DNA from 2 places in the Diaphorobacter ruginosibacter genome. Region 1 is predicted to be linked to the other one. Evidence: riboswitches for the same ligand, from Rfam matches in the RefSeq annotation. Region 1 holds a riboswitch; the other holds the start of a gene.
What was found. Region 1 has a riboswitch for glycine ahead of gcvT (glycine cleavage system aminomethyltransferase GcvT). Riboswitches for the same ligand answer to the same signal wherever they lie in the genome.
Positions count from the first base shown of each region.

Region 2: another riboswitch for glycine. It lies ahead of H9K76_RS18010 (D-amino acid dehydrogenase); the one in region 1 lies ahead of gcvT (glycine cleavage system aminomethyltransferase GcvT).

Region 1 is NZ_CP060714.1:2,371,168-2,374,572, forward strand. Features, by position in the region: gene gcvP (aminomethyl-transferring glycine dehydrogenase) at 1-68, opposite strand, end outside; gene gcvH (glycine cleavage system protein GcvH) at 186-560, opposite strand; gene gcvT (glycine cleavage system aminomethyltransferase GcvT) at 679-1,815, opposite strand; glycine riboswitch at 1,870-1,981, opposite strand; glycine riboswitch at 1,997-2,104, opposite strand; gene H9K76_RS10725 (TRAP transporter large permease) at 2,118-3,395, opposite strand; gene H9K76_RS10730 (TRAP transporter small permease) at 3,392-3,405, opposite strand, start outside.
Region 2 is NZ_CP060714.1:3,964,895-3,968,299, reverse strand. Features, by position in the region: gene H9K76_RS18020 (hypothetical protein) at 1-729, shown strand, start outside; gene H9K76_RS18015 (GNAT family N-acetyltransferase) at 778-1,065, opposite strand; glycine riboswitch at 1,315-1,423, shown strand; glycine riboswitch at 1,424-1,541, shown strand; gene H9K76_RS18010 (D-amino acid dehydrogenase) at 1,599-2,867, shown strand; gene H9K76_RS18005 (amino acid permease) at 2,972-3,405, shown strand, end outside.

The DNA of each region.
Region 1 (3,405 bases):
ATGTGGCGTGGCTGGAACTCTGTGGCGTTTTCCAGCGCGGAAAGGGGGAGTGCGGCGGGCATTTGCATGGAGGGACCAATCTCAAAAGCAAATCAAGGGGCAAAAAAGAACCGCGCCTTAATTCATCGAACGTCATCGAACTTCATCGAACGAATGATGCAAGGCGCGGTTGCTGTCTACATATATCAGGCGTTCGCGGCGAAAGCGTTGTAGCTCGTCTCGTCCATCAGGCCGGCGAGTTGCGATGCATCGCTCAGCTTGACCTTGAAGAACCAGCCGGCGCCCAGAGGATCGCTGTTGGCAAGCGACGGGTCGTCGCGCAGGGCTTCGTTGACCTCGACGATCTCGCCCGATACCGGCATGTACACGTCGGCGGCAGCCTTCACAGACTCGACCACGCCGGCCACTTCGCCCTGCGAGAACGTCTTGCCGACTTCGGGCAGGTCGACGAACACCACGTCGCCCAGCGCGTCCTGCGCGTGCACGGTGATACCGACGACGGCGGAGTTGGCGTCGGCGGCGTTGATCCATTCATGGTCTTTGGAGTAGTGGATGCTCATGGATGCTCCGGAAAATTGAGTCAATTGAAAAAACGGTTGAGAGTGGTCAGCCAGCAATGTAGCGCGATTTCATGTCGTTCCTTGCCTGGCCGGCCCTGCGGATGAATGGATCGATGGATCAGCCGCGGAAGTAGTTGGTTGGCACAAACGGCGTGGCGCTCACGACCATCGGCACCTGCTTGCCCCGCACGATGGCAAGGATTTCGGTGCCGGGCTTGGCATAGGCCGTCTGCACGTAGGCCAGCGCAACCGGCTGGTTCAGCGTCGGACTCAGCAGGCCGCTGGTGATCCGGCCGATGTTCTGGCCTTCCGCGTTCTGCAGTTCGGCGGGTTCGCGTACCGGGATGCGCTCCTTGGCGATCAGTCCCACGCGCTTGCGCGCAAGGGTATCCGGCTGGTCGATCTGCGCAAGAATCCTGGCCGCGCCAGGGAAGCCACCGGCGCGCTCGCCTCCGGTACGGCGCACTTTCTGGATGGCCCAGTTCAATGCGGCCTCGGGCGGCGTCGTGCCGTTGTCGATGTCGTTGCCATAGAGGCACAGGCCGGCTTCGAGACGCAGCGAGTTGCGCGCGCCCAGGCCGATCGGCTTGACCTCCGCCTGCGCCAGCAGCGCACGGGCGAATTCCTCGGCACGGCTTTCATGCACCGAGATCTCGAAACCGTCTTCGCCCGTGTAGCCGCTGCGGGTGATGAACAGGTCGGCATTCTTCCACTGGAACTCGCCGCCGGTCATGAACACCAGCTTTTCAACGCCAGGAACCAGGCGCGAGAGCACGGCCGCAGCCTGGGGGCCCTGCAGCGCGAGCAGGCCGCGTTCCGGCATGGGGATGACCTCGCAGCGGTGCCCGATGCGCTCGATGATGTGCGCGATGTCGCCCACCTTGCAGGCACCATTCACGATCACGAAGATGTCCTTGCCGCGGTTGAAGAACATCAGGTCGTCGATGATGCCGCCTTCGTCGTTCAGCAGCAGCCCGTAGCGCTGCTTGCCAACGCCGAGGCCGATCACGTCGACGGGCATCAGGGTTTCAAAGGCTGCAGCAGCATCGGCGCCGACCAGGCGCAGCTGGCCCATGTGGGATACATCGAACAGGCCGGCGGCGCTGCGTGTATGGTTGTGCTCGGCCATCAGGCCAGCGGGATACTGCACCGGCATGGAATAGCCGGCGAACGGCACCATCTTGGCACCCAGTTCGATGTGCAGTGCGTTCAGGGGCGTGGTGAGCAGCGGCGTGGCGGGCGAGGGCGCGGACATGAGTGGGAACTCCAAGGCAAATGATCCGGACGACCGGCCTCACGCCAGTCGCGGTATTGCCCTGCTGTCCGCTTTACCTGAGAGATTCATCGCGGGCACTGCCGCGACTTGCTCCTTCGGTGGGCGATCTTCACTGTGAAGGCCGCCTCTCTCCAGCTGGGGAAACGCCCGCATCACTGCGGGCGGCTTGCCAGTCCTTTTGCCTGAGCGTTCGGTGTCTGCCTGCGCCTTCGGCGGCCCGCGTCATCCCTATGTGATGGGTGAGCGGGCTCTCTCCTGACAAGTCGTGAAGTATAACTTTTCTATCGCGCGTAAACCAGATCGCGCAACCCCAGGGAGATGCCCGGCACATAGGTGATCACCATCAGGCACAACAGAATCACGCCCACGAACGGCAGCAACTGTGTGACGATGCGGTCCAGCGAGATCCGCGCCACGGTGCAGGCGGCGAACAGGTTCACGCCGAAGGGCGGGGTGATCATACCGAGCGCCAAGTTCACGACCATGATGAGGCCGAAGTGCACCGGGTCGATGCCGAAATGCTGGGCCACGGGAGCAAGGATCGGCGCGAGCACGATGATGGCCGCGCTGGTTTCGATGAACATGCCGATGATGAACAGCGCCGCGTTCACTCCCAGCAGGAACATCGCGGGCGACTTGAGTACTTCCTGCAGCCAGTGGCCGATGGCATCGGGCACGCCGGCACGTGTGATCAGGAAGGCAAACAGCCCGGCGTTGGCGATGATGAACATGATCACGGCCGAGGACAGCGCCGACTTGCGGAAGATGGCGTAGAGGTCCTTGATCTTGATCTCTCGGTAGATCAGCATGCCCACGACCAGCGCATAGAACACCGCCACGGCGGAAGCCTCGGTGGGCGTGAAGATGCCGCCGTAGATGCCGCCCAGGATGATCACGGGCATCAGCAACGCCCAGCCGGCCTGCAGCAGCGCGCGGCCGAACGACATGCGGCCCTCGCCGTCGTTCTTGCCCCAGCCCTTCCACTTGCAGAACACCCATACGAACAGCATCAGCGAGAGGCTGATGAGGATGCCGGGGCCGAAGCCGGCGATGAACAGTTCGCCAATCGACACCTCGGCGCTCACTCCATAGAGAATCATCGGGATCGAGGGCGGAATGATCACGCCCAGTTCGGCACTCGTGGCCTGCAGCGCGGCGGCGAAGCTGGTGGGGTAGCCATGCTTGATGAGCGCGGGAATCAGGATGGCGCCGATCGCGAACGTCGTGGCCACAGACGAGCCCGAGACCGCCGCGAAGATCATGCAGGTGAGCACGCAGGTCATGGGCAGGCCGCCCTGGACGCCGCCGACGATGCTCTTGGCGAATTCGACGAGGCGGCGCGATATGCCGCCCGTCTCCATCAGGTTGCCCGCGAGGATGAAGAAGGGGATCGCTGCGAGCGGGAATTTGTTGATCGCCGCGAACATCTCCTTCACGGAGATGAGCATGTTGGCGTTGGACATGTGAATGCCCGCGATCGATGCGAGGCCGATCGAGACGGCCACCGAGACGCTGAGCGCGAAGCACAGCACCATGGTCGTGATCATCACTGGAGTCATTGTGCGGTCT
Region 2 (3,405 bases), 1.6 Mb from region 1:
GAATTTGAAGCGCCGCAGCCGCATCTGCATTCCACGGCGCCGTTGCACATGGTGTTCCCGGCAGGCTATGAACTTAAGGAAGATTGGGTTCCCAGGCATTGGCATCCTACTGCGCGGGGTGTGCCGCAGGGACCATCATGGCCCGTGGGCGGCGAGGGACGAGGGCAATGCGGCTGTTGTGGTGGTCCGCTGTGCCATCTGCTCAGTCTTCCGGAGTCATTGGTATTCAACAGTTCCAATGGGCTGAACCGTACGGTGAAGACAGATGAATGGATGAGCAAGGCGCAACCGGCTGTCAGCCTGTCCTTGTGCATGTCCTGCCTTGAGAGCGGTGCGGGTGAACTGCACTACGGGCATGATGCCGGAGGGGGCGCAACCTGCCTTCATCCCAATACGGTATCGGAGCCGGAAATACCGGACTACGTTGTCGACGGCCCGTTGCTTCCAGGTACCATGCGGCTGGCCCGAACCGCCGAGCGATGGTCGGCCCAGCCCTGGGAAGTGGGACAGTATCTGTATCGCGTCGGAGGGGCGCCGACCTGGGTGCAATCGCCCTGGTATCCGGTGTGCCGCCACTGTGGCGATGCAATGCACTTCGTGTTGCAGCTTGATTCCGGTTTACCTGAGGCCCGTCGCAAGGTGGAGCGTCTGTGGGGCAGTGGCGGACTGCTTTACGCATTTGCGTGCACGCCCTGCAGGCGCAGTGCATTCCTGATTCAGCATACCTAGGGAGTTTTGCAGAGGCTCCCTACGGACCCACGGTACGATTCAGTTTGATCAGACCAGCACGTCGCGTATCGACGCATCCTTGCCGAACTGCGCCTTGGCAAAGGGACACAGCGGCAGCACCTTGGTGCCGCTCGAGCGGGCCCAGGCGACCAGTGCGTCGAGCAGTTGGCGGCCTACGCCTTCGCCACGCAGCGACTCGTCGACATCGGTGTGGTCGATGATGATCATGGAGGCATTCGTGCGGCTGTATGTCATCTCGGCAATACGTTGGCCGAGCTTTTCGACATAGAACGCGCCTTTGGAATCTTCTTCCTGATGGTGGATCGGGTATGGCATGGTCAGACTTCGGGATAAGGTCGTTGGGTGTTGGTCCGGATTCGGGACGTTATGTCGTCTCCGAGTCATGGTCAAGTCTCGTTGATTGTTCAGTGGCCTTGCGACAATGGGGACTTAGGGCTTGAAGTGTTTGTGGTCCTGGTGGATGTTTGCAGCGCAAGGGAGAACGGGCTCACTGACACAGCCCTGTAGAAACCCGTATATCCAAGACGTGGCGATGTCCCTATAGTCGCCCTTCAGGCTTTCAGCCCAGTGATGTCGAGAGAGACTGCAGCGCACGATCTACGTATGTGCCGCATGCAGCGCCGAAGGAGCAACCGCCCCGGAAACTCTCAGGCAAAAGGATCGGCATCACTTGTTTCACCACTCTGAAGAATGTCCGGCGCCATCGTCCGCCAGGCATACCGAAGGAGCAAGCGAGTACCGCTTCGTGCGATACCTCGTGAATCTCTCAGGTCCAGAACAGAGGGGGCGTCCGATGCGCATGGTGCGCACGGGCTCCATCCCTTTGACGTATCTGGAGCTGGATCATCATGAAGACAATCGCCGTTATCGGAGGCGGCATCACGGGCGTGACCACGGCCTATGCCCTGGCCAGGCGCGGGTTTTCCGTCACCTTGTTCGAGAAGCAGCGCTACGCCGCCATGGAGACATCGTTTGCCAACGGCGGACAACTCTCGGCATCGAACGCCGAGGTATGGACCCATTGGTCCACCATCCTCAAGGGCCTCAAGTGGATGCTCAAGAGCGATGCACCGCTGTTGCTCAACCCCAAGCCGAGCTGGCACAAGCTCACGTGGTTTGTCGAGTTTCTCTCGGCCATTCCGCACTACCAGAAGAACACCGTGGAGACGGCCAGGCTGGCCATTGCAGCGCGTGAGCACCTCTTTTCCTGGGCTGAACAGGAAGGCATCGGTTTCGACCTGAAGAAAGAGGGCATTCTTCATATCTACCGCGACCAGGCGGGCTTCGAGCATGCCGGCAAGGTCTCGAAGCTGCTGGCTCAGGGCGGACTGGAGCGGCGTGCAGTGACCCCGCAGGAAATGCGGTCCATCGAGCCGACCCTGTCCGGCACCTTCTATGGCGGTTACTTCACGGAGAGTGATTCGACCGGCGACATCCACAAGTTCACCAGCGGCCTGGCTGCCGCGTGTGATCGCCTGGGCGTGAGCTGCCTGTACGGGCAGGAGATTCTTTCCGTGGCAAGCAACGGCAGGCAGGCCAGCGTGACCGTGCGCCATGGAAAGGAAACCGCCACGACCTCTTTCGACGGCATCGTGGTATGCGCCGGTACGGCGAGCCGCGAGCTGGCCGCCAGTCTGGGCGACCATGTCAATATCTATCCGGTCAAGGGCTACTCGATCACGGTCAACTTGCTCGACGAAACCAGCCGGGCATCCGCGCCGGTCGTGAGCCTCCTGGACGACGAGACCAAGCTAGTCACCAGCCGCCTGGGCGATGATCGCTTCCGCGTGGCCGGCACGGCCGAGTTCAACGGCTACAACAAGGACATCCGTGCCGACCGCATCCGCCCGCTCATCGATTGGGTGCAGGCCTGCTTTCCGGGCGTCAGCACCCGCAGCGTCGTGCCCTGGGCCGGCCTGCGTCCCATGATGCCGGACATGCTGCCGCGCGTTGGGCGGGGCAGCAAGCCCTGCGTCTTCTACAACACCGGCCACGGCCACCTGGGCTGGACCCTGTCTGCAGTCACCGCAGACATGATCGGCGACATCGTCCAGCAGTCCATGGGCGGCACCACCGCGAGGCCGCGGCCCGCACCCCTCGCGCACGCCAGCGCATAAGTTCAGGGTACTGGCTTTTTCCATCATCAACCGATCGCGGCAGCCATTGCGCCCCGTGCGGGGTGACTGTTGCCGCGTGCATCACAAAAACGGAGACAACCAACATGGATCGCACAGACTGCACGGCAGCCGGAGGGCTGCCTCACACCCAAGGAGAACTTGAGCGCGGGCTCAAGGACAGGCATATCCAGCTGATTGCCCTCGGGGGCGCCATCGGCGTGGGCCTGTTCCTTGGTTCCGCCAAGGCCATTCACAAGGCGGGGCCGCTGCTGCTGGTCAGCTATGCCATCGCCGGACTGGCCATCTTCTTCATCATGCGTGCCTTGGGCGAGTTGCTGGTGCACCGCCCTGTGGCGGGCTCCTTTGCCACGTATGCCGAGACCTATGTGAGCCCCTGGGCGGGCTTTGTCACTGGCTGGACCTACTGGTTCACCTGGGTGGTCACGGGCATGGCGGAACTGACGGCCATCGGCATCTATGCTCACTACTGGTTTCCCGCGATACCGCAATGGGTTCCGGCACTTGCCACGCTGGCCGT